3 regions of the Janthinobacterium sp. 61 genome follow, and region 1 is predicted to be linked to each of the others. Evidence: predicted binding sites of a transcription regulator. Region 1 holds the regulator's gene; each other region holds the start of a gene.

Evidence for each region. Region 1 encodes FNR, which switches genes on or off when oxygen is low (the NO sensors DNR and NnrR bind a similar motif). Its sites were predicted from a motif close to TTGATNNNNATCAA; they were not measured.
Region 2: the regulator FNR is predicted to act here: its motif matches at 5,944-5,957, upstream of CLU92_RS23375 (IPT/TIG domain-containing protein).
Region 3: the regulator FNR is predicted to act here: its motif matches at 8,958-8,971, upstream of CLU92_RS17295 (universal stress protein).

What each region holds. Positions count from the first base shown of each region.
Region 1 is NZ_PJMQ01000001.1:4,393,841-4,404,356, reverse strand. It holds gene CLU92_RS19930 (TOBE domain-containing protein) at 1-238, shown strand, start outside; gene CLU92_RS19925 (response regulator) at 338-3,412, opposite strand; gene fnr (fumarate/nitrate reduction transcriptional regulator Fnr) at 3,652-4,410, shown strand; gene CLU92_RS19915 (FixH family protein) at 4,414-4,938, opposite strand; gene ccoG (cytochrome c oxidase accessory protein CcoG) at 4,993-6,375, opposite strand; gene ccoP (cytochrome-c oxidase, cbb3-type subunit III) at 6,380-7,300, opposite strand; gene CLU92_RS19900 (cbb3-type cytochrome c oxidase subunit 3) at 7,293-7,505, opposite strand; gene ccoO (cytochrome-c oxidase, cbb3-type subunit II) at 7,507-8,121, opposite strand; gene ccoN (cytochrome-c oxidase, cbb3-type subunit I) at 8,137-9,564, opposite strand; gene ccoS (cbb3-type cytochrome oxidase assembly protein CcoS) at 9,803-9,979, opposite strand; gene CLU92_RS19880 (heavy metal translocating P-type ATPase) at 9,983-10,516, opposite strand, start outside.
Region 2 is NZ_PJMQ01000001.1:5,143,033-5,153,548, reverse strand. It holds gene CLU92_RS23395 (DUF494 family protein) at 1-69, opposite strand, end outside; gene dprA (DNA-processing protein DprA) at 164-1,267, opposite strand; gene def (peptide deformylase) at 1,570-2,112, shown strand; gene fmt (methionyl-tRNA formyltransferase) at 2,210-3,166, shown strand; gene CLU92_RS23375 (IPT/TIG domain-containing protein) at 3,245-5,722, opposite strand; gene metH (methionine synthase) at 6,387-10,157, shown strand; gene CLU92_RS23365 (EAL and HDOD domain-containing protein) at 10,474-10,516, opposite strand, start outside.
Region 3 is NZ_PJMQ01000001.1:3,796,943-3,807,458, reverse strand. It holds gene CLU92_RS17335 (EAL domain-containing protein) at 1-899, shown strand, start outside; gene thiL (thiamine-phosphate kinase) at 901-1,881, opposite strand; gene CLU92_RS17325 (hypothetical protein) at 1,971-2,576, shown strand; gene CLU92_RS17320 (MarR family winged helix-turn-helix transcriptional regulator) at 2,573-3,094, opposite strand; gene CLU92_RS17315 (MFS transporter) at 3,216-4,403, shown strand; gene CLU92_RS17310 (SMI1/KNR4 family protein) at 4,444-5,037, shown strand; gene CLU92_RS17305 (hypothetical protein) at 5,030-5,389, shown strand; gene CLU92_RS17300 (NADP-dependent malic enzyme) at 5,582-7,900, shown strand; gene CLU92_RS17295 (universal stress protein) at 7,957-8,793, opposite strand; gene CLU92_RS17290 (hypothetical protein) at 9,103-9,603, opposite strand; gene CLU92_RS17285 (M56 family metallopeptidase) at 9,667-10,413, opposite strand; gene CLU92_RS17280 (GNAT family N-acetyltransferase) at 10,421-10,516, opposite strand, start outside.

The DNA.
Region 1 (10,516 bases):
CATCCTCGTGACTGACAGCGCAGGGGCGCGCTTTTCCGCGCGCAATCAGCTGGCCGGGCTGGTGACGCGTGTGCAGACGGGCGCCGTCAACACGGAGGTGGTGCTGGATTTGCCGCGCGGCGGCACGATCGCCGCCATCATCACGAACCAGAGCAGCAGCGAGCTGGGTATCGAGCTTGGCAGCAATGTGACGGCCATTTTCAAGGCGTCCAGCGTGATTCTGGGCGTGCCGGCGTAAATTGCGTAGGTCGGATTAGCGGGGGCACGCCGCGTAATCCGACAATATTGTTGGCGTATCATGTCGGATTACGCGCAAGCGCTAATCCGACCTACTCTTTTAATCTTTCAGCCTCGACAACCAATCGGACGCCGCCGCCAGCGCCTGCTCCAGTTCCCGCGCCGTGTGCGCCAGCAGCGCCGGCACCTCGTCGAGTCGACCGGCGTCGATGGCTTCCTCGGTGGCAAACGCGGCGCGGATCAGGCGTTTCGTGCCCAGGGTGCCCACGGAACCGCGCACGCCGTGCAAGATGCGCGCCACGTCGCTGTGGCGGCCCGTTTGCAACGCTGTTTCAGCGTCGCGCACGGGCGTCATGCCCTTGTTCAGCGCATCTTCCACCATGCGCCGCAGCACGCCGCGCCCTTTCGCATCGCGTCCCATCACGCGCATCAGCGGCGCCATGGAAAACACTTCCTCATCGGCAACGGGTGCCGCCTCGGTCGTCTGCACTTGCGGGCGTTTGGGCAGGTGGCGCAGGATGACTTCCATCATCTCTTCCACCACCACGGGCTTGGCGATGAAATCGCTGATGCCGGCCGTCATGCAGCGCTCGCGCTCCGACGCCAGCACGCCGGCCGTCATGGCGATCACGGGCAAGTTCAAGCGCAGTTCCGTGCGGATGATGTGGGTGGCGCTGAAGCCGTCCATGACGGGCATTTGCATATCCATCAGCACGATGTCGTAGCGCAGCGCCTCCGTGCGCAGCCGCTCCACCGCTTGCAGGCCGTCGCCCACCACGTCCAGGGTAGCGCCCATGTGTTCGAGGATGCCGCGCGCCACGGCCTGGTTCAAATGATTGTCTTCCACCAGCAGGAAATGTACGCCGGCCAGCTCCGTGCCCAGCGGCTGGTGCAGCATGCGCTGCTCGCCGCCGTCGTTCTTGGCGATCAGCGCCTGGTGCAGGGCATCGAACAGGCTCGATCCCGTGATCGGCTTCATCAGCACGACATCGGCCTCGGCCGCGCTGGAAATCTCTTCCAGGTGGTTGCGGGCGAAGGCGTTGACCATCACCACGATGGGCTGGCGCTGGCCACTGGCCGCCTGGCGGATGGCCTTGGCCGTGGCCAGGCCATCCATCACGGGCATGTGCCAGTCGGCCAGCACCACGTCATACGGTTGCTGCTGCGCCAGGCGTTCGCGATACAGTTCGATGGCGGCAAAACCGGAGTCCACTTCGTCGGCCAGCCAGCCCCAGGCCTCGATCAGCTTGACGATCAGTTCGCGTGTAGTGCGGTTATCGTCGGCCACCAGCAGGCGCAGCTGGCCGAGGGCCGGCGTGCGCCGCGTCTCGGCCGGCTGCTCCAGCATCTCGAAGGGCACGCTGAACCAGAAGCGGCTGCCCTTGCCTTCGCTGCTGGCCACGGCGATATCGCCGCCCATCATGTGGATCAGTTGCTTGCTGATGGCCAGGCCCAAACCCGTGCCGCCGAAGCGCCGCGTGATGCTCTGGTCGCCCTGTGAAAAGGCGGAAAACAGTTGCTGTTGCTGCAGTTCCGTCATGCCGATACCCGTGTCGCGCACTTCGAAGCGCAGGCAGGCGCGCCCTTCTTCTCTCTCGGCCAGGCTGACGGCCACCACCACTTCGCCGCTCTCGGTGAACTTGATGGCATTGCCGGCCAGGTTGACGAGGATTTGCTGCAGGCGCTGGGCGTCGCCCACGAGGCGCCGCGGCACGTCGGGCTCGACGGCGATGGCCAGTTCCAGCTCCTTCTCGCCCGCATTCATCGTCATCGTCGTGGCCAGGGTATTCATGACTTCGTCAAGGTCGAACTCGACGGGCGACAATTCCATGCGGCGCGCTTCGATCTTCGAATAATCGAGCACGTCGTTGAGGATGCCCAGCAGCGACTGGCCCGCCACGCGCACCATGGTCAGATACTTGCGCTGTTCCGTGTCGAGCCTGGTATTGCCCAGCAAATAGACCATGCCCAGCACGGCATTGAGGGGCGTGCGGATTTCATGGCTCATGTTGGCCACGAAGTCGCTCTTCGCCCGGTTGGCCGCCTCGGCCCGGTCGCGCTCCAGTTCCAGTTCCGCCGCGCGCGATTCGAGTTCCTGCTGCAGGCGGTCGCGTTCGCACATCAGGCCGTTGAACGCCTCCGTCAGTTCGCCGATCTCGTCGCGCTGCTGCACTGGCACGGGCGTGAAGCGGCTGCCGCTGGTGCGCAGGGCCAGCAGGGTATCGCGCAGGCGCACCAGCGGCGACAGCAGGCGCACGGTAACCCAGCCCAGAACAAAAGCGGCCAGCAGCGAAGCGAGGATGCTCCACAGCACCAGCCGGTACAGCACGCCATCAAACGGTTCGAAGGCGTCCTCGATGGGTAGCGAGGCGGCCAGCAGCCAGTTCACCGATTTCAGGCGCTTGAAGCTGTTGACGGCCGTGATGCCGCGGCTGTTGGTGCTGACCATGCTGCCTTCGCCATCGTCCTTCAGCATCTGGGTGGTCGTCAGGTTGGCGTTCGGCTGGCGCGGCTGCAGCAAACGGCTGGTATCGGGGTGCAGCACGTAGCGCGGCACGGCGCCGCGCGTGAGAATGAAGTAATAGCCGCTCTTGCCGATCTTTTCCGAGCGCAGGCGCCCCAGCAGGTTGTCCTTGTACAGGCGCAGCACGCCGATCACCACACCGGCCACCTGGCCATCGGCGGTGAGCACGGGCGCCACCATCTGCACGATGGGCATGCCGCTCGATTTGCCCAGCATCGGCTCGGTGATCATGGGCTGACGTGTACGCAGGACGGTCTGGAAATACTCGCGCTCGGCAACGTTGATGCCGGCGCGGCCCGTGACCAGCGGCATGTCGGCCACGATGGCGCCTTGCGCATCGAGCACCAGCACGTCGTCGAACAGCACCAGCATCGAGCGGCGCGCATAGTATTCGCGCAGCTTGGCGGGTTGGGCGATCAATTCCGGCGGCTGCTGCCTGGCCGTCAGGGTGACGATTTGCAGCAGCATGCCCAGCTTGTCGTCGAGCTCGGCGGCGGTGCGGGTGATCAGGGCAGATTGCTGGCTCAGCAGTACTCGCGTGAAGTCAGCGCGCATGTGCTGCAACTGGATCATGGTGACCAGTGCGATCATGGCGATCGAGGTCAGGCTGGTGGCCAAGGCGACTTTTGCTTTGATGCCGAGAGGCTTCATGATTTCCTTTTCAGTACCGGGCGGCACAGGCGGCAGATAATGCTGTCAGGAATTTTCCTATCAATACATCAACTTGGCAAGCGGTGCCGCGCAAATTGCCCTCGCTGCAAGGGCTTTTGACGATGTTGCCATATAATTAAAGTCAGAACGTCGTTTATTCAGCGCAATTGCGGTGAAATTGGCACACGGCAACCGTGTATGCAGTAAACTCGGTATTGCATTTTCTAAAAGGTACCGACATGACTGAAGCGCTCCTCACTCCCACCTTGCCCACAGTGACCGTGGAAGCGTTGCGTGCGCGATGCTCGACCTGCAGCATGCATCAATTGTGCCTGCCGATGGGCCTCGATGTGGGCGACATGGACAGGCTGGATCAGATCATCGGTCGCCGCCGCAAGATCGTGCGCGGCGCCTCGCTGTTCCGCATCGGCGACTCGTTCCAGAACCTGTACGCGATCCGCCTGGGGCACTTCAAGACGTACCAGATCAATCCGGGTGGCGAAGAGCAGGTGACGGGCTTCCAGATGGCAGGAGAACTGCTGGGCATGGACGCCATCAGCGCCGACCGCCACCACTGTAATGCGGTGGCGCTGGAAGACAGCGAAGTGTGTGAAATCCCGTTTTCCAGCCTGGAACAATTGCTGGGCAGTATGCCTACCCTGCTGCGCCATTTCCACCGGATGATGAGCCAGGAAATCACGCGCGAGCAAAGCGTCATGCTGTTGCTGGGCAATATGCAGGCGACACAGCGCTTTGCCGCCTTCATCGTCAACCTGGCCTCGCGCTATGAGGCGCGCGGCTATTCGGGCAGCAATTTCCAGCTGCGCATGTCGCGCGAGGAAATCGGCAACTACCTGGGCCTGACCATCGAAAGCGTCAGCCGCTTATTGTCGAAATTCAAGAAGGAAGGCTGGCTGCGCGTCTCCAACCGCGAGATCGAGATCTTGCAGCCGGCCAAGTTGAAGGCCATTACGGCCGGTACGGACGTCTGCAAGTAAGTCTTACAGCTCTTCATCCGCGTGCAGCGCGATGCTGCGCTGCAGCGGCCAGGTCCAGATGCCGGACAGGCGCCACTCGCGTTTGTCGTTTTCCACCAGCACTTGCCAGCGGCTGCGCTCGAGCATCGGCAGCGCTACCGAGAAGTTGCCCGCCGCATCGGGCTGCACCAGCAGCTTGATATCTTTTTCCGGCAAGGTCGCATGCGCCAGATGCAGCTGCAGCGGACCCTGGTAAGCCTTGCCGAAGCTGTGCACGGAGCCACTGAGGCGCGCTGACGCCACGTCATACGACAGGCTGGTATCCATCGCCAGGTCGCTGGCGACAGTATCGCGCCGCAAGTCCTGGTTGATCGCCTTTCCCTGCTTGTAGTAATCGCCCACCACCAGCGCATCAGGCTGCGTAAACGCGATATAGCCCATGAAGCTGCCGACGACCACGGACAGGCCGGGACCGATCATCAGCAGCCATGGCCAGCGATGCTTGTACCACGGGGCAACGGGGGCTTGCAGCTTGAGACTGTCGGACATGATATTTCTCCTGTTTAATCGGCCAATCCCCATCCGGGGACTGGCCTTCCTACATTAGCGCGGTACGATGAATACCGCGCTTTCACGCACATGCAACGATGGGTCGTCCAGCGAGTGCAATTCGATCGCAATCTTGTTCGAGCCCTTCTCGCCCACGCCGTGCGGCACGCGCAGGCGGATCGGCCAGCCCAGCGTTTCCGTCGGCTGCAAGGTTACTTCTTCGCGCGTCAGCAAGGTCAGGCCCGGCAAGCCGGAAGCGCTGATTTTAAAATGCTGGGTTTGCTCCGAGGTGTTCATGATCTGCAAGCGGTAAACGTTTTCGATCATGCCGTCTTCCACTTCGCGTCCCATCGAACCGCGGTCGCGGATCACGTCCATTTTCAGGGGCGTGCGCAGGGCCAGCGAGGTACACACGGCGATGATGATCAGGGCCAGGATGGAAGTGTAGATCAGCACGCGCGGGCGCATGGCGCGCTGGCGGATCTGCTTCGAACTGAAGTTGTTTTCCATCGCATGGTCGGTACTGTAGCGTACCAGTCCCCGCGGCCGGTCGACCTTGTCCATCACGCTGTTGCAGGCGTCGACGCAGGCGGCGCAGCCGATGCATTCATACTGCAGGCCGTTGCGGATATCGATGCCGGTCGGACACACTTGTACGCACAGGGTGCAGTCGATGCAGTCGCCCAGCTTGTCGTTGTTGCCGGCCTTCTTGCTGATGGCGCCACGCGGTTCGCCGCGCTTGGCATCGTAAGTGATGATCAGGGTGTCCTGGTCAAACATGGCGCTCTGGAAGCGCGCGTAGGGGCACATGTATTTGCACACCTGCTCGCGCAGCCAGCCCGCGTTGCCGTAGGTTGCCAGGCTGTAGAACAAGACCCAGAACCATTCCCAGGGACCGAAATTGAGGGTGGTCACCTCGCGCGCCAGTTCCTTGATCGGCGTGAAATAGCCGACAAAGGTAAAGCCCGTCCACAGGGCGATGGCGCCCCATGCCAGGTGCTTGGCCGTTTTCTTGAAAGCCTTGCGCACGGAGGGTCCCTGCTTGTCGAGGGCCATGCGCGCGCTGCGCGTGCCCTCGATGCGGCGTTCGACCCACAGGAAGATTTCCGTGTATACCGTTTGCGGGCAAGAGAACCCGCACCACACCCGCCCGGCGATGGCCGTGACGAGGAACAACAAATACGCACAGATGATCAGCAGGGCCGCCAGATAGATGAAATCCTGGGGCCACAGCACGACGCCGAAAATGTAGAACTTGCGCGTGGTCAAATCGAACAGCAGGGCTTGCCTGCCATTCCAGGTCAACCACGGCAAGCCGTAGAACGCCAGCTGGGTAAGCCATACGCATACCCATCGCCAGGTAGCGTAGCGTCCTTTGGCCTCGCGAGGGTAGATTTGCTCGCGGGCCGCATACATCTTGATGACTTGAGGTTCCATTACGTCATTTCACGGGCGTCTGGGGATTCGACAGGCTCCAGACATACGCCGACAGCACGTGTACCTTGGACTCGCCGAGGAAATCGCTGAAGGCCGGCATGGTGTTGTTGCGTCCCTTGCGGATGGTTTCCATGATGGTATCGGCACTGCCGCCATACAGCCAGATCTTGTCCGTCAGGTTAGGCGAACCGAGCATCTGGTTACCCTTCGCATCGGCGCCGTGACAGGCCATGCAGGCGCCGAACTTGGCCTTGCCCAGCACGGATTTGACGGGATCCGAGGTCGAGCCGGATAGGCTCAGCACATAATGGGCCACGTTCTCGACATCCTTTTCGGAGCCCAGGGCGGCGCCCATCGGTGGCATTTGCCCATTGCGGCCATGCATGATGGTGGTCTTGATGATGTCGGGTTCACCGCCATACAGCCAGTCCTTGTCGGTCAGGTTGGGGAAGCCCTTGTTGCCGCGCGCATCCGAACCGTGGCATTGCGCGCAGTAGGTCAGGAACAAACGCTGGCCGATGGCATGCGCCTGCGGATCGGCGGCCACCGTCTTCAAGTCCTGGCTCAGGTACTTGTTGAACAGGGGGCCGTAGTCGGCTTCCGCCTTCTTCAGCTCTTCCTCGTACTGGCCCGTCGATTTCCAGCCCAGGCTGCCGGCATAGGTGCCCAGGCCCGGGTACAGGAACAGATACGCCAGGGCGAAGACGATGGTGATGTAGAACAACCACATCCACCAGCGCGGCATCGGCGTATTGAGTTCCTTCAAGTCCTCGTCCCAGACGTGGCCCGTGGTGCCGTCGGCAGGCGCGCCGTCGACCACTTTGATTTTCGACTGCGAGTACAGCAGCACGCCGCAGCCGATGATGCCCAGCAAGGACAGCACGATGATGTAGATATTCCAGAAGCCATTGGTAAAGTCAGCCATGGTTGCGCTCCCCTTGTGCCGGCACAGGCATGGATACCGGCGCTGCCGGATAGTCGAGCGCCTCGTCGTCGAACGGCAGGCGCGCCGCCGCGTCGAAGTCGCTATTGCTGCGGCTGAAAGTCCACCACAGGATGCCTACGAACGTCGTAAAGGAAACCACCGTCATGACGCTGCTGGCGCTGTCAAACAGGTTTTCGATTGCCATGCTAATTCCTTGTTTTGATTAATGTACCGAGGCCTTGCAGATAGGCGACCAGGGCGTCTTCTTCCGTCTTGTCCTGCAGCTGTGCCGGGCCGGCGGCGATTTCCGCATCGCTGTACGGCTGGCCCAGGCGTTTCAGGGCGCGCATCTTCGGCATGATGTCGTCAGGCACCAGCTTGGTCTTCGCCAGCCATGGGTAGGCCGGCATGTTCGACTCGGGCACCACGTCGCGCGGGTTGTTCAAGTGCGTGCGGTGCCATTCATCGCTGTAGCGGGCGCCCACGCGGGCCAGGTCCGGCCCCGTGCGCTTGGAACCCCACTGGAACGGACGGTCGTACACGAACTCGCCAGCGACCGAATAGTGGCCATAGCGTTCCGTTTCCGCGCGCAGCGGACGTACCATCTGCGAGTGGCAGTTGTAGCAGCCTTCGCGCACGTAAATGTCGCGGCCCGCCAGGCGCAGCGGCGAATACGGCTTCAGGCCGGCGACCGGCTCCGTCGTGCTCTTCTGGAAGAACAGGGGAACGATCTCGACAGCGCCGCCGATGCTGATCACCACAGTGACCAGGGCGATCAGCAGCCAGGGGTTTCTCTCAATCCATGCATGTGAAAATTTCATTTGCTTTCGCTCCTATCAGGCGTGCGCCGCGTTCAGTTCTGGAATGCGGGCGACGGGGAGTTTGCTGCCGCGCAAGGTCATCCAGGTGTTGTAGCCCATGATGCACATACCCGACAGGTACAGCAGGCCACCGGCCACGCGCACCACGTAGTACGGATACGTTGCTTTCACGCTCTCGACAAAGGTGTAGGTCAGGGTGCCGTCCGGATTGACCGCACGCCACATCAGGCCCTGCATCACGCCGGCGATCCACATTGCGGCGATGTACAGCACGATGCCGATGGTGGCTACCCAGAAGTGCACGTCAACCAGGCGCGTGCTGTGCATCTGCGTGCGGCCCGCCAGGCGTGGCAGCAGATAGTAGATCGAACCCATGGTGATGAAGCCCACCCAGCCCAGGGCGCCCGCATGTACGTGGGCAACGGTCCAGTCGGTGTAGTGCGACAGCGAGTTGATGGTCTTGATCGACATCATCGGACCTTCGAAGGTGGCGATGCCGTAGAACGACAGCGAGACGATCATGAATTTCAGGATCGGATCGGTGCGCAGCTTGTGCCAGGCGCCCGACAGGGTCATGATGCCGTTGATCATGCCGCCCCAGCTTGGTGCCAGCAGGACCAGCGAGAAGACCATGCCGATCGATTGCGTCCAGTCAGGCAATGCCGTGTAGTGCAGGTGATGCGGGCCCGCCCACATGTAAGTGAAGATCAGCGCCCAGAAGTGGACGATGGACAGGCGGTACGAGTACACGGGGCGCTCTGCCTGTTTCGGGATGAAGTAGTAGACCATGCCCAGGTAGCCGGCGGTCAGGATGAAACCCACCGCGTTATGGCCGTACCACCACTGGATCATGGCGTCCTGCACGCCCGCATAGGCGGAGTACGACTTGGTGAACGAGGCTGGCATGACGGCGCCATTGACCACGTGCAAAATCGTCACGGCCAGGATGTAGGCGCCGAAGAACCAGTTGGCCACGTAGATGTGCTTGACCTTGCGCTTGATCAAGGTGCCGAAGAACACGATGGCGTAGGCGATCCAGACGACGGCGATGAGGATGGCGATAGGCCATTCCAGTTCGGCGTATTCTTTGCCGCGCGTCAGGCCCATGGGCAGGCTGACGACGGCGCACAGGATCACTGCTTGCCAGCCCCAGAACGTGAAGGCGGCCAGCTTGTCGGAAAACAGGCGCACCTGGCAGGTGCGTTGTACAACGTAGTACGAGGTGGCGAACAGGCCGCAGATGCCGAAGGCGAAAATCACCGCATTCGTGTGCAGCGGACGCAAACGTCCGTATGTCAGCCATGGTATGTCGAGGTTCAGGGCAGGCCAGGCTAGCTGAGCGGCGATGATAACGCCAACCAGCATGCCGATGATGCCCCATACCACAGTAGCGACCGCGAATTGCTTCACGATCTTGTAGTTATAGTTCAGCGATTGATCCACAAAGACTCTCCCTGGAATTACTATTTATGATGGTGGCCAGAGAGTAAGTGTTTGACCGCGAAAAAACTTTGATGTGGATCAAAATTCCCCGGATGAAATAAGCGTAGCGAACTGGCATCGAAATATAGGCATATTTCGGTCAAAAAAAGCCATGCAATATCCCTACAATCAGGGCTTGATCTGCGTCAAATGGCATAGTTCAACGATGGCCAGGCGCCATCGTGCCGGAGGGGAAACGTCAGGCGTGCGGTTCGTCGGGAGCCGGCTTGGCCGGCATATCGTCGTCCTGCAGCACGCGCAGGCCCGGTCCGACGAGGTCGTCGAACTGGCCGCTGTCGGAGGCCGTGAAATACACCCACAGGGCGATGAAGACGACCACGACGCTTAAGGGGATGAGGAGGTAGAGTGCTTCCATGGTTCAGGCTTTCCGCAGGCGCAGGGCGTTGGCGATGACGACCGCCGAGCTGGCAGCCATGCCGACGCCGGACAGCCAGGGGTTCAGGAAACCCAGCGCGGCGGCCGGGATGGCCGTCAGATTGTACAGGGTGGCCCAGCCCAGGTTTTCGCGGATGATGCGCATGCTGCGCGCGGCCGTTATTGCCGTGTCGAGCACTGAATTCAACTGGCTTGAGAGCAGCACCGTGTCCGCATGCGCCTGCGCCAGCGCGGCGCCGGAACCCATGGCAAACGAGACATCGGCCGCGCTCAGCACGGCGGCGTCGTTGATGCCGTCGCCCACCATCGCCACCACGGCGCCCGTCGCCTGCAGTTGCTGCACGAAATCGAGCTTTTCATCGGGCAGGCATTCGCCGCAAGCCGTGGCGATGCCCAGTTGCGCCGCCACGCTTTGCGTCAGCGCTTCCTGGTCGCCGCTCAGCAGCACGACTTGCTTGCCGCGCTTATGGAAATAATCGACCACTTCGCGCGCCTCCGGGCGCAGCGCATCGCTGAG
Region 2 (10,516 bases), 750 kb from region 1:
GACTGCCGGCTCGGGGCAGGCGTCGGGGCGATAGTAAGTCTCGTAGAGGTACACCAGGATATCGAACATGGCTCTACTCTATCAGCTAAGTTCGCTGCGACACAAGGGTGCGCGCCGACAAAGCGCCCCCGTGCGGCAAGGCCGCCACACAAGTGACAAGCTGTCATTTGCAGCGTTGAAACAGTCCTCCTGGCAAGCGTTCGAGCAGGCCCGCCAGCTCCAGCGCCAGCAATTCGCCCATCAGCGCACCCATGGCCAGGCCGCTGCGCGCGGCCAGGGTATCGGCATCGAGGGGATCGTGGCCCAGTGCGGCCAGCAGCGGTGTTTCGTCTTCCACCGCGGGCGGTACAACGGGCACGCCGACCCGCCACTGCAACTCTTGCAGCACGTCATCGGCCGACTCGACCAGCTTGGCGCCCTGCTTGATCAGCGCATGGCAACCCTTGGACAGGGTGGCATGGATGGAACCGGGCAAGGCATACACGTCGCGCCCCTGTTCACCGGCCAGGCGCGCCGTGATCAGGGAACCCGATTGGGCCGCCGCCTCGATCACCAGCACGCCGCGCGCCAGACCGCTGATCAGCCGGTTGCGGCGCGGAAAGTTAGCTGGCATGGCCGGCAAGCCCAGCGCGTATTCGCTGACGATGCAGCCTTGTTCGGCAATTCTTTGCGCCAGATCAAGGTTGCGTCGTGGATACACCAGATCGGCGCCCGTGCCGATCACGGCCACGGTGGCGCCCGCGCCGCGCAAACCGCCCTCGTGCGCATGCGTATCGATGCCCAGCGCCAGCCCGGAAATGATGGTCAAGCCTGCCGCGCTGAGGGCGTGGGCAAAGGCGGCAGCATTCTGCATGCCTTGCGCGCTGGCATTGCGGCTGCCAATAATGGCCACGCCGGGGCGCGACAGCAGTTCCGCCCGCCCCCGTACATATAGTAATAGCGGCGGATCGGCAATTTCCAGCAGCAGGGGCGGATACGCGGCGTCGGCCAGGGTCAGCACGGCATTGCCGGGCCGCTGCAACCACTGCAGTGTGAGCGCCAGCTGGCTGTTGGCCACCGGTTTGGGCGGTTGCACGATGGCACGCGCCAAGCTGGCCGGCACCACAGCGCGCAAGGCATCGAACGGCGCGGCAAAGATTTGCGGCGGCAAGCCGAAGCGGGCCAGCAAGGCGCGCGCCGCCACCGGCCCCACGCCGGGCAGATGCTGCAGGCGCAGCCAGCCCGCCAGTTCCGTGGCCGTGTCTGCCGTCGTTGCAATTGCATGCATGACAACCTCACTGTGTACTGTGCCCCCCAATGCTAGCGCCATGGCGCGCACGCGATACCGACGCGCGCAAGGATGCGTGCAATGGCCGTGCCAAACGGCCCGCCGTCCACAGGGCCATGGGCGTCTGTGATAAAATTTCCCTTTGCAGCAAACGAAGCGCACTGGCAAACGCATCTGCCGCGCCGTTGTGCCATACGCGCCCAACCGTAGCGTACTCAAATAAAATAGCCCTGCCATCGTTCGCATGGCCCAGGCATGAATAATCCGGCGCACCGGCGTCCACCTTAACCAGTCGAATCAGTATGTCCATATTAAATATCCTGCGTTACCCCGATCCTCGCCTGCACACGATCGCCAAGCCCGTCACCGAATTTGACGCGCGCCTGCAAACCCTGATCGACGACATGGCCGAAACCATGTACGACGCCCCTGGCGTCGGCCTGGCCGCGTCGCAAGTGGACGAGCATATCCAGATGATGGTGATCGACATCACCGAAGAGAAAAACCAGCTGCAAGTGTTCATCAACCCGGAAATCACCTGGGCCAGCGAAGAAAAGCAGGTCTACGACGAAGGCTGTTTGTCCGTGCCTGGCGTCTACGATGGCGTCGAGCGCCCGGCCCGCATCAAGGTGCGCTCCCTGGACCGTCACGGCAAGCAGTTCGAGCTGGAAGCCGATGGCTTGCTGGCCGTCTGCATCCAGCATGAGATGGATCATCTGCTGGGCAAGGTATTCGTCGAATACCTGTCGCCGCTCAAGCGCAACCGCATCAAGACCAAGATGGTCAAGGAAATCCGTGGTCTCGAGCGCGAAGCGAGCCTGCGCGCACAGAACCGCCGTTTTTAAGCCACTGCTGATAGACTAAGCAACAACAGTACTCGTTACACCACGCCAGCCTGGCGCCCTCGGGCGCGGGCCTGCGCACCTCACGTCAAGGAACCATATGAAAGTGATCTTCGCAGGCACGCCTGAATTCGCCGCCACGGCCTTGAAAGACTTGCACGAAGCGGGATTCGAGATTCCGCTGGTATTGACCCAGCCCGACCGCCCTGCCGGACGCGGCATGCAGCTGCACGCCTCGGCCGTCAAGCAATATGCGCAGCAGCACGGCATCGACGTGCTGCAGCCTTTGTCCCTGCGCATGGACAGCAAGGACCCGCAGCGCGCCGCCGAGGCAAAAGCGGCCCACGAGCGCCTGCTGGCCACGGATTACGACGTGATGGTGGTGGCGGCCTACGGCTTGATCTTGCCGCGCAGCACGCTCGACATCAAACCCTGCATCAATATCCACGGTTCATTGCTGCCACGCTGGCGCGGTGCCGCGCCCATCCACCGCGCCATCGAGGCAGGTGACGATGAAACGGGCGTGACCATCATGCAGATGGAAGAAGGCCTCGATACGGGCCCCATGCTGGCCATCGAGCGCACGCCCATCGAGGCGGGCGATTCCACCGCCAGCCTGCACGACAAGCTGGCCGCCCTGGGCGGCAGAATGATCGTCGAGACCCTGCGCAAGATGCAGCATCAGCCGCTGGAAGCCGTGCCGCAGCCGGAAGCAGGCGTGACCTACGCGGCAAAGATCGCCAAGGACGAGGCGGCGCTCGATTTCAGCCAGCCTGCGCTGGAACTGGGCCTGAAAATCCGCGCCTTCAATCCATTTCCCGGCGCCTGCGGCCAGGTTGATGGCACAACCATCAAGATCTGGGCCGCCGACGTGCTCGAAGCGGACAGCAAGGAAGCGCCTGGCCAGGTGCTGGCAGCCGACGCCCAGCACGGCATCGTCGTGGCTTGCGGCAATGGCTCCCTGCGCCTGACGGAACTGCAAAAACCGGGCGGCAAGCGCCTGCCTGCGGCCGAGTTCATCAAGGGCTTCCCGCTGGAAGGCAAACGTTTTACTTGATGGCACGGCGTCGTCCTGTCGACGGCCATCAAAAAAGGGCTTGCCGCGGCAAGCCCTTTTTGCATCCGGCACCCGTGTTTACCGGCGCGCCACTTTCATCAGGCGTGCGCCCAGGGACGACGACAGACTGACCTCGAAGCGGCCACCGGCCGGCAAGGCGCTGACATCGACGCTGGCGTTTCCGCCAGTCAAGTCACTGGCGACCACCGTCTTGCGGCCATCAGCGGCTACGTGCAGCACGGCGGCGTACGGTTCCGCCTGGGCATTCCAGGTCAGCACCAGCTTGCCGCCGCTTTGTCTCGCATCAAACGTGGCATCGTTGGCGGCGGCCTTGCTGCGGCGCGCCGGGCGCTCCAGCTTGGCCAAGGCCTTGCCATTTGCCAGCACCTGCACGTCGCTGATTTCTCCCGGGTTGGCGAAGCTGACGCGGAAGTGGCTCATGGCGCTGCCGCCATGGTCAGCCACGGTTACGGCATCAAAGGGCAAGTCGATAGTCGCTCCCGACGCCGTCAGGACCCGCAGGGTGTACGCCTGGCCGCTGCCGCTGGCCACTGCGCCCACACGTGTGGACGAGGCAACGGCTGGGCGCAAGGCCACGCCGGTCGGCGTGATGCGACCGGAAATGGTCAGATAGCCTTGCTCAGCCACGGACATGCTGGCGGCCAGCACATTGCTGCCCGTCACTTGCGTGCTGCGTTTTTCCAGGAATTGCTGTACCCGCGCATAGCTGTAATCGGAGAACCAGGCGCCGCTGCAATAGCTCATCACATCCTTCATCGGCGTGCTGCCATAGACTGCCTTGCTCAGCTGGCCAATGTTGCCCGCATAGTCGCTGTTATACAGAGGTTGCGGGCCCAGATCGCCATTGACATACGGGTAGTCGGTAGCCGCATTGGCCGCGCCGCCGCAGGCAACGTGCTGCAGCGAATGGTTGTGGCCCAGCTCATGTACGAGCGTGGTCAGCCATTCAGGCCATTGATTACCGAAGGGATCGACCGATGCGATGTTGCTGGCCTTGGCGTCCAGGCCGATGGCCGACGTGAAGTCGTGGCTATTCCCAGTCAGGTTGATGTAGGCCAGGCCGGCGGCACGCGTGGAAGACATCTTCGGCACGAAACCATAATAATAAGCGCCGCTGTCTTCCAGCGCGCGCTTGTCTTCCAGCTTGCCCAGGGCATCGCTCCACCAGCTGTCGGCCGTGCTGCTGCCAGGCATGCTCAGCGCCGCGCGCGTGGTGATGCTGATATTTTCCGTCGCATACGGATACACGCGCAGCAGCGCGGCGCGGATCACCGCGGCGTCAGGCAGTTGCGCCACGCCATCGTCGGTGCTCAAGGGCACGAGCACCAAGCGGATTCTGGCCAAGCTGGCCACCACGGGTGCCGCTTCCTGGCTCACTTGCACGCCGTTATTGCCGATGGCCGTCACGCGCACGCGCACGCCCGGCAAGATCCAGCCTGCAGGCAGGATGGCACTGAAATTGCCGTTGAAACTGTCATCGTTCTTTTGCGTCGGCAAAACCGACGGGCCGCTCATGCTGATGCTTCCCAGGTTGCTGCCATTGGCGGTGGTCGCATTCAAGGTCACGGCGGGACTGGCCTGGCCCGCCTGCGGGGCCAGCACGGACACGCGTACGGCGGCCGGCTTGCCGCGCGTCAGGCGCAAGGCCGTATTGCTGGCGTTCAAATTCAGTACTTGCGCGAAATCAATGCTGCCCAGGGTAAAGGCCGACACCGCGCCCGCATTGACGGCAACGCGCGCAGCGGCTGACAGCATCACATCGCCCGTTGCCGAGCCTGGTGCAGTCAACAGCAGCTGGCTGGCACTGGCGCTGACAATCACGGCCGGTGTATTGCCCACCGATGCCGAGCTGACCTGGTCAAGATTGCTGCCCTGCACCGTCACCGACAAGGTCCCGCCGTTGACGGCCGAGGTGATCGACGTCACGGTTACGCTCGCCAATACCTTGTACGTATCGCTGCTGATGGCATCATTGTAAGGACCGCGCACCGTCAGCGCCCCCGTTGCCGCACCCAAGGGCACCAGCACGGTCACGCTGCCGGCCGTCTGGCTTTGCGGCGTTGCTGCTGCGCCATTGCCAAACTGCACCGCCGTCACGGCACCCATACCAGCGCCCGCGATCGTCACGCTGGAACCGACGCCGCCCGTCGCTGGTGCGACGCTGACCACACTCAATGGCAGGTACACATTGACGTTATAGCTGGTGGCCGCCGTGCCGCTGGCGCTGACCAGGCTCAAGGCGCCAGAGACGGGCACGCCCGGCATGGCCAGGGTCACGCTGGTATCGCTGGCGGCGCTGGTGGCAAGCTTCACGCCGCCCACCTGGAAGGCCGTCACGCGGCTCAGATTCGTACCCGTCACCACCAGGCTGCCACCAACGGCGAGATTCGCCGCCGAGACGGCCGTCACGGCAGGAATCACGACAGGATTGCCCGAGGTGGTCGCCACCACCGTGTCGCCACCGCCACCGCCTCCCCCGCCGCAAGCGGACAGGCCCAGCACGACAAACAATGCAACAAGCAAATGGTTTTTCATGGCTGGCAACCATGTTGGTGTAGCGCGATGCCGGGGAGGACACGAAGGAAATGTGACATATTGGAGATTTTTGGTGAGAATTTACTTTCGAGGAACCAATATTATGGGCTAACTCGATTCCTAGCGACAACTATTGCTGCTTTTGATTCAATTGGTTTTGATAATAAATAACGTATCTGATTGGCAATCGCTATGTTGAGAACTATTCGCTTCGCTCTGCATTGACTTAAGTCACAATTATTTTCCTTTGCAGCTATTGCCATTCAATTCATTAAAAATATCCTCAGACAGCACAAATAATGTGGAAATTTTTCCACAGCCCAGACACCGTATTTTCCTGCCAACTTTATTGGAAGAATTAACATTTTGAGTAAGATTTTCAGAAATGTAATTTCAGAAGCAGGCCAGGTGGAAGGTGATGTGTTGCAAGAAGGCCTGCCGTGGCGCGAACGGCCGATTTTGCTTAAAACCAAAGCAGCCTGATGCCGTATAATTTTAGACCCGGTGAAATCAGGCGATTGCCACCTTCTGCCTGCCCTACCCGGCCGGCAACTCTCCGTCAGCTGATCCTGCTGGCCCGCATCCGCCTCGTAAAGTCTTGTCGCCGCGCCGCCGCCCGTTTGCCTATTGAAAGCATGAAATGAACGATACCGTGATCCCCGCCATGTCCCCGACCGAAGCCACCTTGCGCGCCATTCTTGCGCGACGGATCATGATACTCGACGGCGCCATGGGCACGATCATCCAGCAATACAAGCTCGACGAAGAAGCGTACCGCGGCGGCCCCGCTGGCCGCTTCATCGATTTCGCCGCGCCGGCCGATAGCGGCGCGCGTGAACTGTTCGTCAAGGGCAATAACGAGCTGCTGACCCTGACGCAGCCGCACATCATCCAGGAAATCCACGAGCGCTACCTGGCGGCGGGCGCCGACCTGATCGAAACGAATACTTTCGGCGCGACGACGATCGCGCAAGACGATTACCACATGGCCCACCTGGCCTATGAAATGAACGTCCAGGCGGCCAAGCTGGCGCGTGCCGCCTGCGACAAGTATTCCACCCCGGACAAGCCGCGCTTCGTCGCCGGCGCCCTGGGCCCCACGCCAAAGACGGCATCGATTTCGCCCGACGTCAACGACCCGGCCGCGCGCAACGTCAGTTTCGACCAGCTGGTGGCCGCCTACCTGCAGCAGACGCAGGGCCTGGTGGAAGGCGGCGCCGACGTGCTGCTGGTGGAAACCATTTTCGATACCTTGAACTGCAAGGCGGCCCTGTTCGCCATCGACCTGTTCTACGAGCTAAATCCGACCGTCGTGCGCCTGCCGCTGATGATTTCCGGCACCGTCACGGACGCTTCGGGGCGCATCCTGTCGGGACAGACCGTGCCCGCCTTCTGGAATTCCGTGCGCCACGCGAAACCGCTGACCATCGGCCTGAACTGCGCGCTGGGCGCCGCCCTGATGCGCCCGTACGCGGAAGAGCTGGCCAAGATCGCCGACACCTTCGTCTGCATCTACCCGAACGCAGGCTTGCCCAATCCCATGAGCGACACGGGCTTTGACGAGTTGCCAGCCGACACGTCCGCCCTGCTGCGCGAATTCGCCGACGCGGGCTTTTTGAACATGGCGGGCGGCTGCTGCGGCACCACGCCCGAGCACATCGCCGCCATCGGAGAGTTGCTGTCGAAAAACACGCCGCGCACCGTGCCTGCACCGTCGCATGACTTGCGCCTGGCCGGCCTGGAACCGTTCGTCGTCAACGAAGAATCGCTGTTCGTCAACGTGGGCGAGCGTACCAACGTCACGGGCTCGAAGGCGTTCGCGCGCATGATTCTTAACGAGCAATACGACGAAGCCCTGTCCGTGGCACGACAGCAAGTGGAAAATGGCGCGCAAGTGATCGACATCAACATGGACGAGGCCATGCTCGATTCGCTGGCCGCCATGACGCGCTTTTTGAACCTGATCGCCTCGGAACCCGATATTTCGCGCGTGCCCATCATGGTCGACTCCTCGAAATGGTCCGTCATCGAAGCTGGCCTGAAGTGCGTGCAGGGCAAAGCCATCGTCAATTCCATCTCGATGAAGGAAGGCGAGGAAGAATTCCTGCGCCAGGCGAAACTGTGCCGCCGCTATGGCGCGGCCGTGATCGTCATGGCTTTCGATGAAAAGGGGCAAGCCGATACCTTCGAGCGCAAGATCGAGATTTGCGCACGCGCGTATCACCTGTTGATCGATGCGCTGGACTTCCCGCCGGAAGACATCATTTTCGATCCAAACATCTTTGCCGTCGCCACCGGCATCGAAGAGCACAATAATTACGCCGTCGACTTCATCAACGCCACGCGCTGGATCAAGGAAAACTTGCCGTACGCGAAGATCTCGGGGGGCGTATCGAATGTGTCCTTCAGTTTCCGCGGCAACGATCCGGCCCGCGAAGCCATCCACACGGTGTTCCTGTACCACGCCATCAAGGCCGGCATGACCATGGGTATCGTCAACGCCGGCATGGTGGGCGTGTACGACAATCTGGACCCGGAATTGCGCGAGCGCGTGGAAGACGTGGTGCTGAACCGCCGCGAAGACTCCACCGAACGCATGATCGAGTTTGCCGGCACCCTGAAGGCGGGCGGCAAGGCCGAAGCGCAAACCCTGGCCTGGCGCGAAGGCACGGTGCAGGCCCGCCTGTCGCACGCGCTGGTGCACGGCATCACGCAATTCATCGTCGAAGACACGGAAGAGGCGCGCCAGGAGCTATTGCACAATGGCGGCCGTCCCATCCACGTGATCGAGGGCCCGCTCATGGCCGGCATGGACGTGGTCGGCGATCTGTTTGGCCAGGGCAAGATGTTCCTGCCGCAAGTGGTGAAATCGGCCCGTGTGATGAAGCAAGCCGTGGCCCATTTGATTCCGTTCATCGAGGAAGAAAAGCTGCTGGAAGAAAAACGCACGGGCATCGTCGCCAAGCCGAAGGGCAAGATCATCATGGCCACCGTGAAGGGCGACGTGCATGACATTGGCAAGAACATCGTCACCGTCGTTCTGCAGTGCAATAACTTTGAAGTGGTGAACATGGGCGTGATGGTGCCGTGCTCGGAAATCCTGGCGCGCGCCAAGGTGGAAAACGCGGACATCATCGGCCTGTCGGGTCTGATTACGCCGTCGCTGGAAGAAATGGCGTATGTCGCCAAGGAAATGCAGCGCGATGAACATTTCCGCATGCTGAAAATCCCCCTCCTGATCGGCGGCGCCACCACCAGCCGCGCCCACACGGCAGTGAAAATCGCCCACAACTACGAAGGGCCCGTGATCTACGTGCCGGACGCCTCGCGTTCCGTGTCCGTGGCGCAATCGCTGCTGACGCCGGAGCAGCGCGACAAATACGTGGAAGACATCGAACTCGACTACGCACGCATCCGCGAGCAGCACGCCAACAAGAAGGCCCTGCCCATCCTGCCGCTGGCGCAGGCGCGCGCCAACAAGATGATCGTGCCCTTCGACGGTCCCTGCACACCCGTGAAACCGAAGTTCATCGGCCGCCGCGTCTTTAAAAATGTCGATCTGGCCGCCCTGGCCAACTATATCGACTGGGGCCCGTTCTTCCAGACCTGGGATCTGGCCGGCCCCTTCCCCGCCATTTTGACGGATGAAGTCGTGGGCGACGCGGCCACCAAGGTGTACGCCGAAGGCCAGGCCTTGCTGAAGAAACTCATCGACGGGCGCTGGCTGACGGCCAACGGCGTCGTGTCCCTGCTGCCGGCAAACAGCGTCAATGACGACGATATCGAGGTGTACACGGACGATACGCGCAGTACGGTGGCGTTCACCTATTACGGCATGCGCCAGCAGGGCGTCAAGCCCGTGGTCGATGGCGTGCAACGGCCGAACCAGTGCCTGGCCGATTTCATTGCGCCTAAGGCATCGGGGGTGAAGGATTACATCGGCATGTTCGCCGTCACGTCCGGCTTGGGCATCGAGAAATACGAGAAGCGCTTCGAAGATGCGCATGACGATTACTCGTCCATCATGCTCAAATCCCTGGCCGACCGTCTGGCCGAGGCGTTTGCCGAATACCTGCATGAGCGCGTGCGCAAGGACCTGTGGGGCTATGTGCCGGACGAGCAGCTGAACAACGACGACATGATCGGCGAGAAATATGTCGGCATCCGCCCCGCGCCCGGCTACCCCGCCTGCCCCGAGCACACGGTCAAGAAAGAGATGTTCGAGGTCATGCAAGCCGAGGAAATCGGCATGCAGCTGACGGAATCGTATGCCATGTTCCCTGGCGCGGCCGTTTCCGGCTTCTATTTTGCCCACCCGGAGTCGAAGTACTTCGTTGTCGGCAAGATCGGCATGGACCAGGTGGAAGACATGGCCAAGCGCCGCGGCGCCAGCATCGAGGACGTGGAACGCTGGCTGGCACCCAATCTGTCCTGATAGGCGCAAGGCGCGCGGAACTTATCGCGCGCCGCAGCGCAGCAACCGAACAGCGCATCCTCATGTGAAATGAGCTGCTTGTCGGTATCGCCGTCGCCGTGCTGGCCCTGTGGGAGTTGCGTACGGCCCCCGAGCTGCACAAGCACTGGCCCGGCGCGGCAGCCTAAGAAAAAACCCCGCTACGGCGACGCCGTACGGGGCTTTTTAAGGGATGCTACGACAGCGGGTAGGTCGGATTAGCGCTTGCGCGTAATCCGACAACACCGGTCAGCGCCAACAATGTTGTCGGGTTACGGCCCTGCGGGCCTGATCCGGCCTACAACGCATACCTTACGACGTTGTCGCTCCATTCATAGGCC
Region 3 (10,516 bases), 600 kb from region 1:
GCGACCTGGAAGGCGAGGTGACGCGCGCGCTGGAGCAGCACAACGTGGCGCCGGAACTGCTGGAACTGGAGCTGACAGAAACGGCGCTGATGTCGAACGCCGAGCGCACCATCGTCGTGCTGGGCAAGTTGAAGAAAATCGGCGTGAAAGTGGCCATCGACGATTTCGGCACCGGTTACTCCAGCCTTGCGTATTTGCAGCGCTTCCCCATCGACAAGCTGAAAATCGACATTGCCTTCGTGCGCAACATCACCAGCAATCCGAACGATGCGGCCATCGCGCTGGCCATCGTCAGCATGGCGCACAGCCTGAAATTGAGCGTGGTGGCCGAGGGCGTGGAGTCGCGCCCGCAGCTGGAATACCTGCGGCGCAACCGCTGCGACGAGATCCAGGGCTTTTATTTCAGCCGCGCCCTGCCGGCGCTGGAACTGGGGCAGATGATCGTCGCCGGCGCCGGCCTGCCGCCCGGCCACGACCCGGCCGCCCAGCCGGCGCAGACCCTGCTCATCGTCGACGACGACGTCAACGTGCTGTCGTCGCTGCACCGCCTGTTCCGTCCCGAAGGCTACCAGATCCTCACGGCCAGCACGCCGGCCGAAGGGTTTGAAATGCTGGCCCTGCACCGCGTTCACGTGATCGTCTGCGACCAGCGCATGCCCAGCATGAGTGGCACGGAGTTCCTCAGCAAGGTGAAGGAACTGTACCCGGAAACGATCCGCATCATCCTGTCTGGCTACACGGGCCTGGAAGCCGTGCTCGACTCGATCAACCGGGGCGCCATCTACCGTTTCTATACGAAACCGTGGGATGACACCCAGCTGCGCGACAACATCCGCCTGGCCTTCCAGCACTACTGGATGGTGAACCAGCCGGGACTGGCGCGCTTGGCGGTGCGCTAGCTCAGTCGCTGAAGTGGTCGAAAGAACTCAAGGCCAGATCCAGAGGCTGCCCGGCTGCATCGACCAGCCGCAAGCCTGATTGCGCCTCGATGCTGCCCACGCGCGTGACAGGCGTGCCGCAGCTTGCCGCCAGGGCGGCGATGGCATCGCGCGACGAGGCGGGCGCCGTGAAGCACAGCTCATAATCGTCGCCGCCAGCGGCCGTGTAGCGGCGGCGCAGGCCGGTTTCCTGCTGCGCCAGCACGGGGCCGGCAGGCAGGGCGTCGACGTCCAGGGTGGCGCCCACTTGCGAAGCCTTCAGAATATGGCCCAGGTCGCCCACCAGCCCGTCCGAAATGTCGATGGCAGCATGCGCGAGGCCCGCTTCCGCCAGGGCGCAGCCCAGCGCCACGCGCGGCGTGGGCGTGTGCATGCGCGCGGCGGCTGCCAGCAGGTCGGCTGGCGCCAGCTCCTGTTCCATGCGGTAGCCCGCCAGCGCCAGGCGCGCGTCGCCCACGGTACCACTGACCCAGATATCATCGCCCGCCACGGCTGCGCTGCGGCGCAGGGCCTGGCCCGGCGCCAGTTCGCCGAACACGGTGATGCAGATGTTCAGCGGGCCCTTGGTGGTGTCGCCGCCGATCAATTCGCAGCCGAATGCGTCGGCCAGCGCAAACAGGCCTTCGGCAAAGCCGGCCAGCCAGCTGCGCTCGGCTTGCGGCAGCGCCAGGGCCAGGGTAAAGGCCACGGGGCGCGCCCCCATGGCGGCCAGGTCGGACAGGTTCACGGCCAGGCTTTTATGGCCCAGCATGCGGGCGTCGGCGCCGGCAAAGAAGTGCCGGTCCTCGACCAGCATGTCCGAGGAAATGGCGATCTGCTTGCCGGCACTTGGCGTGAGCAGCGCGCAATCGTCGCCAATGCCCAGAGTGGCGCGGCCGGGGCGCTGGCGCACGAAGTATTGTTTGATCAGGTCGAATTCGGAAAGCGCGTCGTGTGGGGCCATGGCGTAGTCTGTGCGTTGAATGATGGTGTGGCCCGGCTATTATAGGCTGGCCTACAATACAGGCCTTTGCCACTGCCGAGCAGCTTACTATGCCCATCCTCGATATTCACGTCCTGTTGCAATCCTGGCTGGACCATGGCTGGCTGCGCGACCCGCAAGCTGTCGGCCTGGCCACCTTCGAGGCGCAGGAGCTGGTGGCGCACGGCTTCTATGCCGTCAGCGACGTCGACCAGCTGTGCCTGTACGAGGACGAGCGCCTGTTCCGCAGGGGCAAGCGGCCGGTGCATGTATTGTTCAAGGCGTTTCTGCAGCGCGGCCAGCTGGTCGCGAATAGCCTGGGCCTCGGTGATCAGGTGCACCTGGCCGGTTTTCTGCGCGCGGCTCGGCAGCCTTTGCCGGCGTTTCGCGTGCTGCTCGAGCATGGGGGCCGCAGCGGCGCCCTGCTGTTCGACAGCGGCCTGGTGCTGCAGTTTTCCGCCAACTTGTGGGGCAAGCCCCGTCATTACTACCTGACCCTGGTCGAGGGACATGTGGCCGACGCCCATGTTCCGGATCGCGACAGCGATATCGACTTGCGCGCGGCCAGCGTGGGCCATGTCCAGGCCCTGTACGACAGCCGCGACCCTGCTGAACTGAAGCGCCTGGCACGGCGCGGCAATGCGGCGCTGCGCGAACTGGCGGGCCTGCTCGCTTAGCCTTTCTTCGCCTGGGCCATACCCTGCAGCAGCTTGGCCAGCAACTGGTCGAGCTGGCGCTGCTCGTCCGCGCTGAGCGCCGACAGCATGGCGCGCTCGTTCTCCACGTGCAGCAACACCAGCTGTTCAATCAATGCCAGGCCCCGGGGCGTCAGGGCCACCAGCACGCCGCGGCGGTCCGTCGGGTGCTTCTGGCGTTCGATCAGGCCTGCCGCTTCCAGCCGGTCGATGCGGTTGGTCATGCCTCCCGAGGACAGCATGGCCGCCTCGTACAGTGCCGTCGGCGTCAGGCTGTACGGCGCTCCTGAGCGCCGCAGGGTCGCCAGCACGTCGAATTCGCCCGGTTGCAAGCCATGTTCGGCGAACAGCGGATTGAGCCAATCGCGCGCCATCAGCTGCGCCACCGTGCCCAGCTGGCCCACCAGCTGCATGGCGCCCGTATCCATCTGCGGCAGCTCGCGCTGCCATTGTGCTGCGGCAAATTGCGCGCGCGTATGTTCTTGCGGGGTCGTTGTCATGGGTAGGTATTTATCTCGACATCAAGATAGATTTCTATCTCTATGTTAAGATACTTTTCATCGAGTTATTCTATGACGCATTAAACCATGTGCCTCCCTGCGAGGCAAGGACTACTATCCCATGCCATCCTTACGCCCCGACACCGCCCCCCCTCCCTCGTCCGCCCTGCTGGTGGCCGCCATCATCCTGCTGGGCCTGAACCTGCGCCCCATCCTGGCCGCTATCGGCCCCTTGCTCGACAGCATCCAGGCCAGCACGGGCATCAGCAATGCCGACGCGGGCTTGCTGACCACCGTGCCCGTGTTCGCCATGGGCGTGTGTGCGCTGGCGGGTGCGCAGCTGCAGCGCCGTCTGGGCGTGACGCGCGGCATCTCGCTGGGCATCGCCATCATCGCTGCCGCCTGCGCGCTGCGCTGGCCCTTGCATGGCAGCGGCGGCCTGATCGCCACGGCAGCGCTGGGCGGCCTGGGCATTGCGCTGGTGCAAGCCTTGCTGCCAGCCTTCATCAAGCGTCATTTTCCCGCTCGGGCGGGCCAGTTGATGGGGTTTTACACGACGGGCATCATGGGCGGCGCGGCCATTGCCGCCGCGTCCGCCTCGCCGCTGGCACAGTCGCTGGGCTGGCAGGCGCTGCTGGCCCTGTGGGCGCTGCCCGCCGTGGCCGCCGCGCTGCTGTGGCGCCGTGCTGCCGCTTCGCGCGTGGAGGTGGCCAGCGGCGCAGGCGCCAGCCTGCCCGTGGGCAGCGGCCGCGCCTGGCTGTTGATGGTGTTTTTCGGCATCGGTACGGGCGCCTACACGCTGGTGCTGGCCTGGCTGCCGCCGTTTTACACGGAACTGGGCTGGAGTGCGGCCGACAGCGGCTTGCTGCTGGGTGCCCTGACCCTGGTGGAGGTGCTGGCGGGACTGGTGGTTTCAAGCATCATCCACCGCTTCCCCGACCGCCGCATCCTGCTGCTGTCCGTCTTGCTGTCCGTGCTGGTGGGACTGGCTTGCCTGATCGTGGCGCCCGCGCAACTGGCCATCCCCGCCGTGATCCTGCTGGGCTGTGGCATCGGCGCCCTGTTTCCCCTGTCGCTGATCGTCAGCATGGACCACGTGCGTGACCCGGCCGTCGCCGGCGCACTGCTGGGCTTTGTGCAGGGCGGCGGCTACATTATCGCCAGCAGCATGCCCTTCATTGCCGGATTGATCCGCCAGCATTCGTCCAGCCTGGCCCAGGCGTGGATGGTGATGGCCGGTGGCGTGGTGGTGTTATTGCTGATCGCGGTGCGCTTTGCGCCGGGAGGCAGGCTGGCCCAGTCGCGCTAGCGTGCGCATGGCGTGTGCTGGCAGCTGATATATTTCGCGCATGAACATCGTCGACCATTATTTAGCCGGCTTGCGCAAGGCCTTGCCGCCGGAACCGCTGGCGGAGCTGGCGCTGGCCAGCGGCGCCAGCACGGCGCAACTGGCCAGCTTGCGCCAGGCCTATCCGCTGTGCCCGGACAGCTTGCTGCACTTGCTGGGCAAGTACAACGGCACCTATTATCAGAAGTATGCCGGCGGCACGGTGCTGGTGTATATGCTGGGCTCGGACGTGTTCGAGTATCCGTATTATCTGAGTTCGGTCGAGCAGATCCTGGAGGATGGGCAGGCGAACCAGCGCAGCATCGCCGATATTTACGGCCATTACCTGAAAGACGATCCCGGCATCGTCGACGCCCGCATTGACGCCGCTATTCAGCAGGGCCAGCGCCTGTGTTTTTCGCATTGCATGAACAATGGCGGCTCCTCGCGGCTGTATATCGATTTCACGCCGGCGGCGTCGGGCAAGGTCGGGCAGATCGTGCGCTTCCTGCACGACCCCGACAACTACCAGGTCATCGCCGACAGCTTCGACGCCTATCTGCAAATGCTGATCGACGACGGCTACGGCTTCCTGATTGAGGAAAATTTTGAATAGCCCAGCCACCCCGCCATCGCTGCTGCCCCCCAACCGCCGCATCGTGCTGTCCGGCGAGGATGCGTTGCGCATCCTGTGCGAGATCGAATTCCTGCTGCAGTCGCTGCATCACATCGGCCGCCATTATTATCCCGACGGCGACGATGACGGCGCCGATGCGCTGCGCCGCGCGCAGTACTGTGCAGAGACGACACGCTTCATTGACGAGGAGCAAGCCACGACCCGTCTGGCGCTGATGCGCAGCATCCTGTCCGCGCCCTTCGACACCACCCTGGGCGCCGACGAGATGGACGATATCGAGCGCGCCGTCGAGGCATTGCCGCTGTGGCGTGCCGCTGGTGCTCTATCGTAAAAATTAATTGAAATTTAAAATTTGATAGTTTTTCCTGCTAAGGACGTTTGTGCCGCCGGACGGCCTTACAATGCTAGGTTATGCGTTTTCGTGATATCAGACTGTGGCTAGCGGAAAATACCTAGCTAATTGAAAGAATCGGTCTGATAAAATCCGGAACACCCGATCGACCAAACAGGAAGGCAGCACAGCATGGATTCGTCATCTGATAAAAAAGAAGAATTGCGTCAACAATTGCGCTTGGCCGCACTCGAATATCACGAGTGCCCGCGCCCCGGCAAAATCAGCGTGACGCCCACCAAACAACTGACCAACCAGCGCGACTTGGCGCTGGCCTACTCGCCAGGCGTGGCGGCACCCTGCGAAGAAATCGTCATCGATCCGGCCAACGTCTATAAATATACGGCGCGCGGCAACCTGGTGGCCGTCATCACCAACGGCACGGCCGTGCTGGGACTGGGTAATATCGGCCCGCTGGCCGCCAAGCCGGTGATGGAAGGCAAGGGCGTACTGTTCAAGAAATTTGCCGGCATCGACGTCTTCGACATCGAAATCAACGAGATGGACCCGGATAAACTGGTCGACATCATCGCTTCGCTGGAACCGACCTTCGGCGGCGTGAACCTGGAAGACATCAAGGCGCCCGAGTGCTTCTACATCGAGCGCCAGTTGCGCGACCGCATGAAGATCCCCGTCTTCCATGACGACCAGCACGGCACCGCCATCATCGTCGGCGCGGCCATCCTGAACGGCCTGAAAGCCGTCGGCAAGAAAATCGAGGAATGCAAGCTGGTCGTGTCGGGCGCGGGCGCTGCGGCGCTGGCCTGCCTGGACCTGATCGTTGACCTGGGCTTCCCCCTCAAAAACATCTACGTCACCGACCTGGCCGGCGTGGTCTACAAGGGCCGCACGGAACTGATGGACCCGGACAAGGAACGCTTCGCGCAAGACACGCCGCTGCGCACCCTGGCCGAGATCATCCCGGACGCCGACATTTTCCTCGGCGTTTCCGCCGGTGGCGTGCTGAAACAAGACATGGTGCGCAAGATGGCGCCGAACCCGCTGATCCTGGCGCTGGCCAACCCGAATCCGGAAATCCTGCCGGAAGAAGTCAAGGCCGTGCGCAGCGACGCCATCATCGCCACGGGCCGTTCGGACTATCCGAACCAGGTCAACAACGTGCTGTGCTTCCCGTACATCTTCCGCGGCGCCCTCGATTGCGGCGCAACGACGATTACGCGCGAGATGGAAATCGCCGTCGTGCACGCGATCGCCGACCTGGCGCATGCCGAGCAGTCGGACATCGTGGCCACGACGTATGGCATCAGCAACCTGTCGTTCGGTCCTGAATACCTGATCCCGATGCCGTTCGACCCTCGCCTCCTGATCAAGATCGCCCCGGCCGTCGCCAAGGCGGCCGAGGAATCGGGCGTCGCCACGCGTCCGATCAAGGACTTGCAAGCGTACGCGGACAGCCTGCAGCAATTCGTCTACCGCAGCGGCACCTTCATGAAGCCGCTGTTCCTGATGGCCAAGTCCACTCCGGCCGAACTCAAACGCATCGTCTACGCCGAAGGCGAAGAAGAGCGCGTGCTGCGCGCCGTGCAAGTGGTGGTCGATGAAAAACTGGCGCGTCCTATCCTGGTCGGCCGTCCACCCGTGCTTGAAGCGCGCATCCAGAAGTTCGGCCTGCGCCTCAAGCAAGGCGTCGACTTCGACGTCATCAACCCGGACTTCGACGAGCGCTATCGCGATTACTGGAACACGTATTACGCCATGACCAGCCGCAAGGGCGTCACCGAGGAATATGCGAAGCTGGAAATGCGTCGCCGCCACACCCTGATCGGCTCGATGATGATCCACAAGGGCGATGCTGACGGCATGATCTGCGGCACCTTCGGCACTACCCAGCTGCACCTGAAATACATCGACCAGGTGCTGGGCAAGCGCGCCGGCAGCAATGTCTACGCGGCGATGAACGTACTGATCATGCCGGAGCGCCAACTGGTGATGGTCGACACGCACGTCAACGAAAACCCGGACGCCGAACAATTGGCCGAGATCACTATCATGGCCGCCGAAGAGATGACCCGTTTTGGCCTGTCGCCGCGCGCGGCCCTGCTGTCGCATTCGAACTTCGGTTCCAGCGACAGTGCCTCGGCGCAAAAGATGCGCGCCGCGCTGGCCATCATCAAGGAACGCGCGCCGGACCTGGAAATCGACGGCGAAATGCACGGCGATACAGCCCTGGACAGCAAGCTGCGTCAAAAAATCATGCCAAACTCGGCACTGAAGAACGACGCCAACCTGCTGGTCATGCCGAACATCGAATCGGCCAACATCGCTTACAACCTGGTGAAGACGGCAGCCGGCAACGGCATCGCCGTGGGCCCGATCCTGCTCGGCTGCGCCAAGCCCGTGCACATCCTGACGCCATCGGCCACCGTGCGCCGCATCGTCAACATGACGGCACTCTGTGTCGTTGATGCCGTAGCACAACGCAAGGTCTGATCATTAGCACTTCCTGAAAGCCGCGCCATCCGCCAGGGTGGCGCGGCTTTTTTACGTCAGTGCGCCATCAGCACGGGCAAGGTCATCTGGCGCAGCACCGTTTCCGTCACGCCGCCCAATAAGATTTCGCGGAAGCGCGCGTGGCCGTAACCGCCCATCACCAGCAGCTTGGCATGCACTTCGGCGGCCATGGCCAGCAGCGCCGCGCCGATGTCGCCCGTGGCGACGGCCGGGCGCACTTCCACGGGCACGCCATGGCGGCTCAGGTAGGCGGCGATGTCGGCGCCCGGATGGCGTGCCGGCTGCGCATGGCCGGCCGGCGGGTGCAGCAGGGCCAGCACTACCAGGCGCGCCGCGCGCAAGAGGGGCAGGGCGTGGCCGATGGCGCGCGTCGCTTCCATGCTGCCATCCCAGGCCACCACCACGGTGTTGTTGACTTCCGCAAACTGGCCGCTGCGCGGCACGATCAGCACGGGGCGGGCCGCGTTGAGCATCACGTAGGGCACCAGGTCGCTCATGGCCCCGGGCAATGCCTCGCTGTCGTCGTGCTGGCTGAGCACCGTCAAGTCGCTGTAGCGGGCGCTGACGGCCATGCCGCCATCTTCATCGTCTTCGATCAGGCGCCGTTCCAGCGAGACGGCGCCGGCCTGGCGCGCCAGCGTCTCAAACTGGTCCAGCGCCCGTTCCGCCTGGCCGTGCAGTGCTGAAATCTGCGCCGCCACGGCGCCACCGCGCATGCCGCGATTGTTTTCCAGGGTAAAGCGCGACATGCCCGTCATCGCCGCGCCGATCAGGTGCGCCTGGTGCGCGTGCGCCAGCCGCGCCGCGATGGCGATGCGCTGCGGCGCATGACGCGACAGGTCGGCGTGGACCAGGATGGATTTGTAAGCCATGTTGTCACTCGGTAGTCAGGACGGCAACAAGGCTAGAACGGCAACACGGGCAAGTCCAGCATTGCCGTGCCGGATGGCGTTTTTCTTATGCGGGACTTGATATGGGTCAAAAAGAGACAGACCATGGTCATTTGCAATCCCATCGCGACAAAATGCCGACCTACTTGATATGCATCAATATGCTCGCGGCGCAGCCAGCGATAATGGTCGTGAACTCCTTGCCCTTCCAGTGGTCTGCATCGGCGTCGGCAGCATCGTGTCGGCACTTCTTTGTGTGACGCAACAACGCTGGCCGTGGCGGGAGTTCACTTAATTGTAGGGCTGCAAGTCCAGCCACACGGCATACGACAGGCGCTTGCCATTCCACAGCCCGCCGCCGCGAATGACGGCATCGCACGAGGTCAGCTGGCCCACCAGGTCCTGGCGGCCCAGATTGCGGCGCAGGCGCAGGGCGTCGTTGTGCGACAGGTAACCCACCAGCTGGCCATCGATGAAGACGGCGATGGCCTTGTCCTGGAACGGATTGGCATCGTCGCAGACGAGCAGGGCCAGGCATTTTTCTTCCGCGTTGCCAGGGCCGTGCTCGCCGGCCAGTTTGGCGATGGCGGGCTGGTACATCGATTCGTTTTCCACTTCCGACGCAAAGCGCCCCTCGTCGTTCCAGTGATGTGCAGGGGCACCGGGAGGAATCGCCGGCACGTACTGGCGCACCGAGACGAGCGGCTTGTGCAGCGGTTTCACGGGTGTGCGGCCGCTGAAGACGTAATACAGCAGGGCGATGACGATGACGATGGCAAGCAGGTAAAGCATGGTATCTCTCTGATTTCTAAGGTGGGAACCGGGGCGCGGGCGGGCTGCGCGGCGTTGCCGCTACTATAGCAAGTTCGTCGCCTGCTTCCGGGTAAATCTGGCCATCAGATGGCGGCGCCGGCGCAGTGCGCGCGGGGCGTTCAGTACGATGGGCGAGGCGCCCGTCAGCCCCGAATAATACTGGCCGTGCTGGCGCAGGACGATGGCATAGTCGCGCAGCGCGTGGCCGTGCGCCAGCATGCGTGCGTCGCAATCGACTTCGATGGCAAAGCGCAGCCGGTGCAACTGCCACCACAGGGGCAGGTTCCACGGCATGAGCACGAGCAATGCGTAGGCCAAGGCCAGCAGCTGCGGGTCGCGCGCGGCCAGCCGGCATTGCGCGTGCGCCAGCAGCAGCGCCTGCTGCCGGGGTGGAATCAGTTGCAGCCAGACGGGCATCACGATGCAGGGCCGTAGCAGCCCCGCCACGCAGGGGCCGATGCCTCCGCTCAGGAAGACGGGTGTACCCAGCAGACTGGTCTTTTGCCAGCGGCGCTGGTGCGACAGCAGCCAGGCGCTGCGCAGCGCCAACAGCAGTAGCATGCCCACCGACAAGACAAACCAGCCCAGTTTCAGCTGCGCCTGTTCCGCCGGCATGGCCGCCAGCACGCCCGGCAGCCATGCCAGGGGTACGATGACGGACGCGGCAATGGCCGCCAGCCACAGCCAGCGCGTCGTGCGCCCGTGCCGCTGCAGCAGGCGCTCGGCGCGCCAGGCGCCGGCCGACAGCAGCAGCGCCAGCGCCATGCTGCATAGTAGCCAGGCAGGCATCGGGCGCCTAGCGCTTCAGCGCCATGCCGACCGAGGCGGGCGCTGTGTGCTTGAAACCGAACTGCGCATACAGGTCTTGCGCCTGGCCATCGGCGATCAGGCT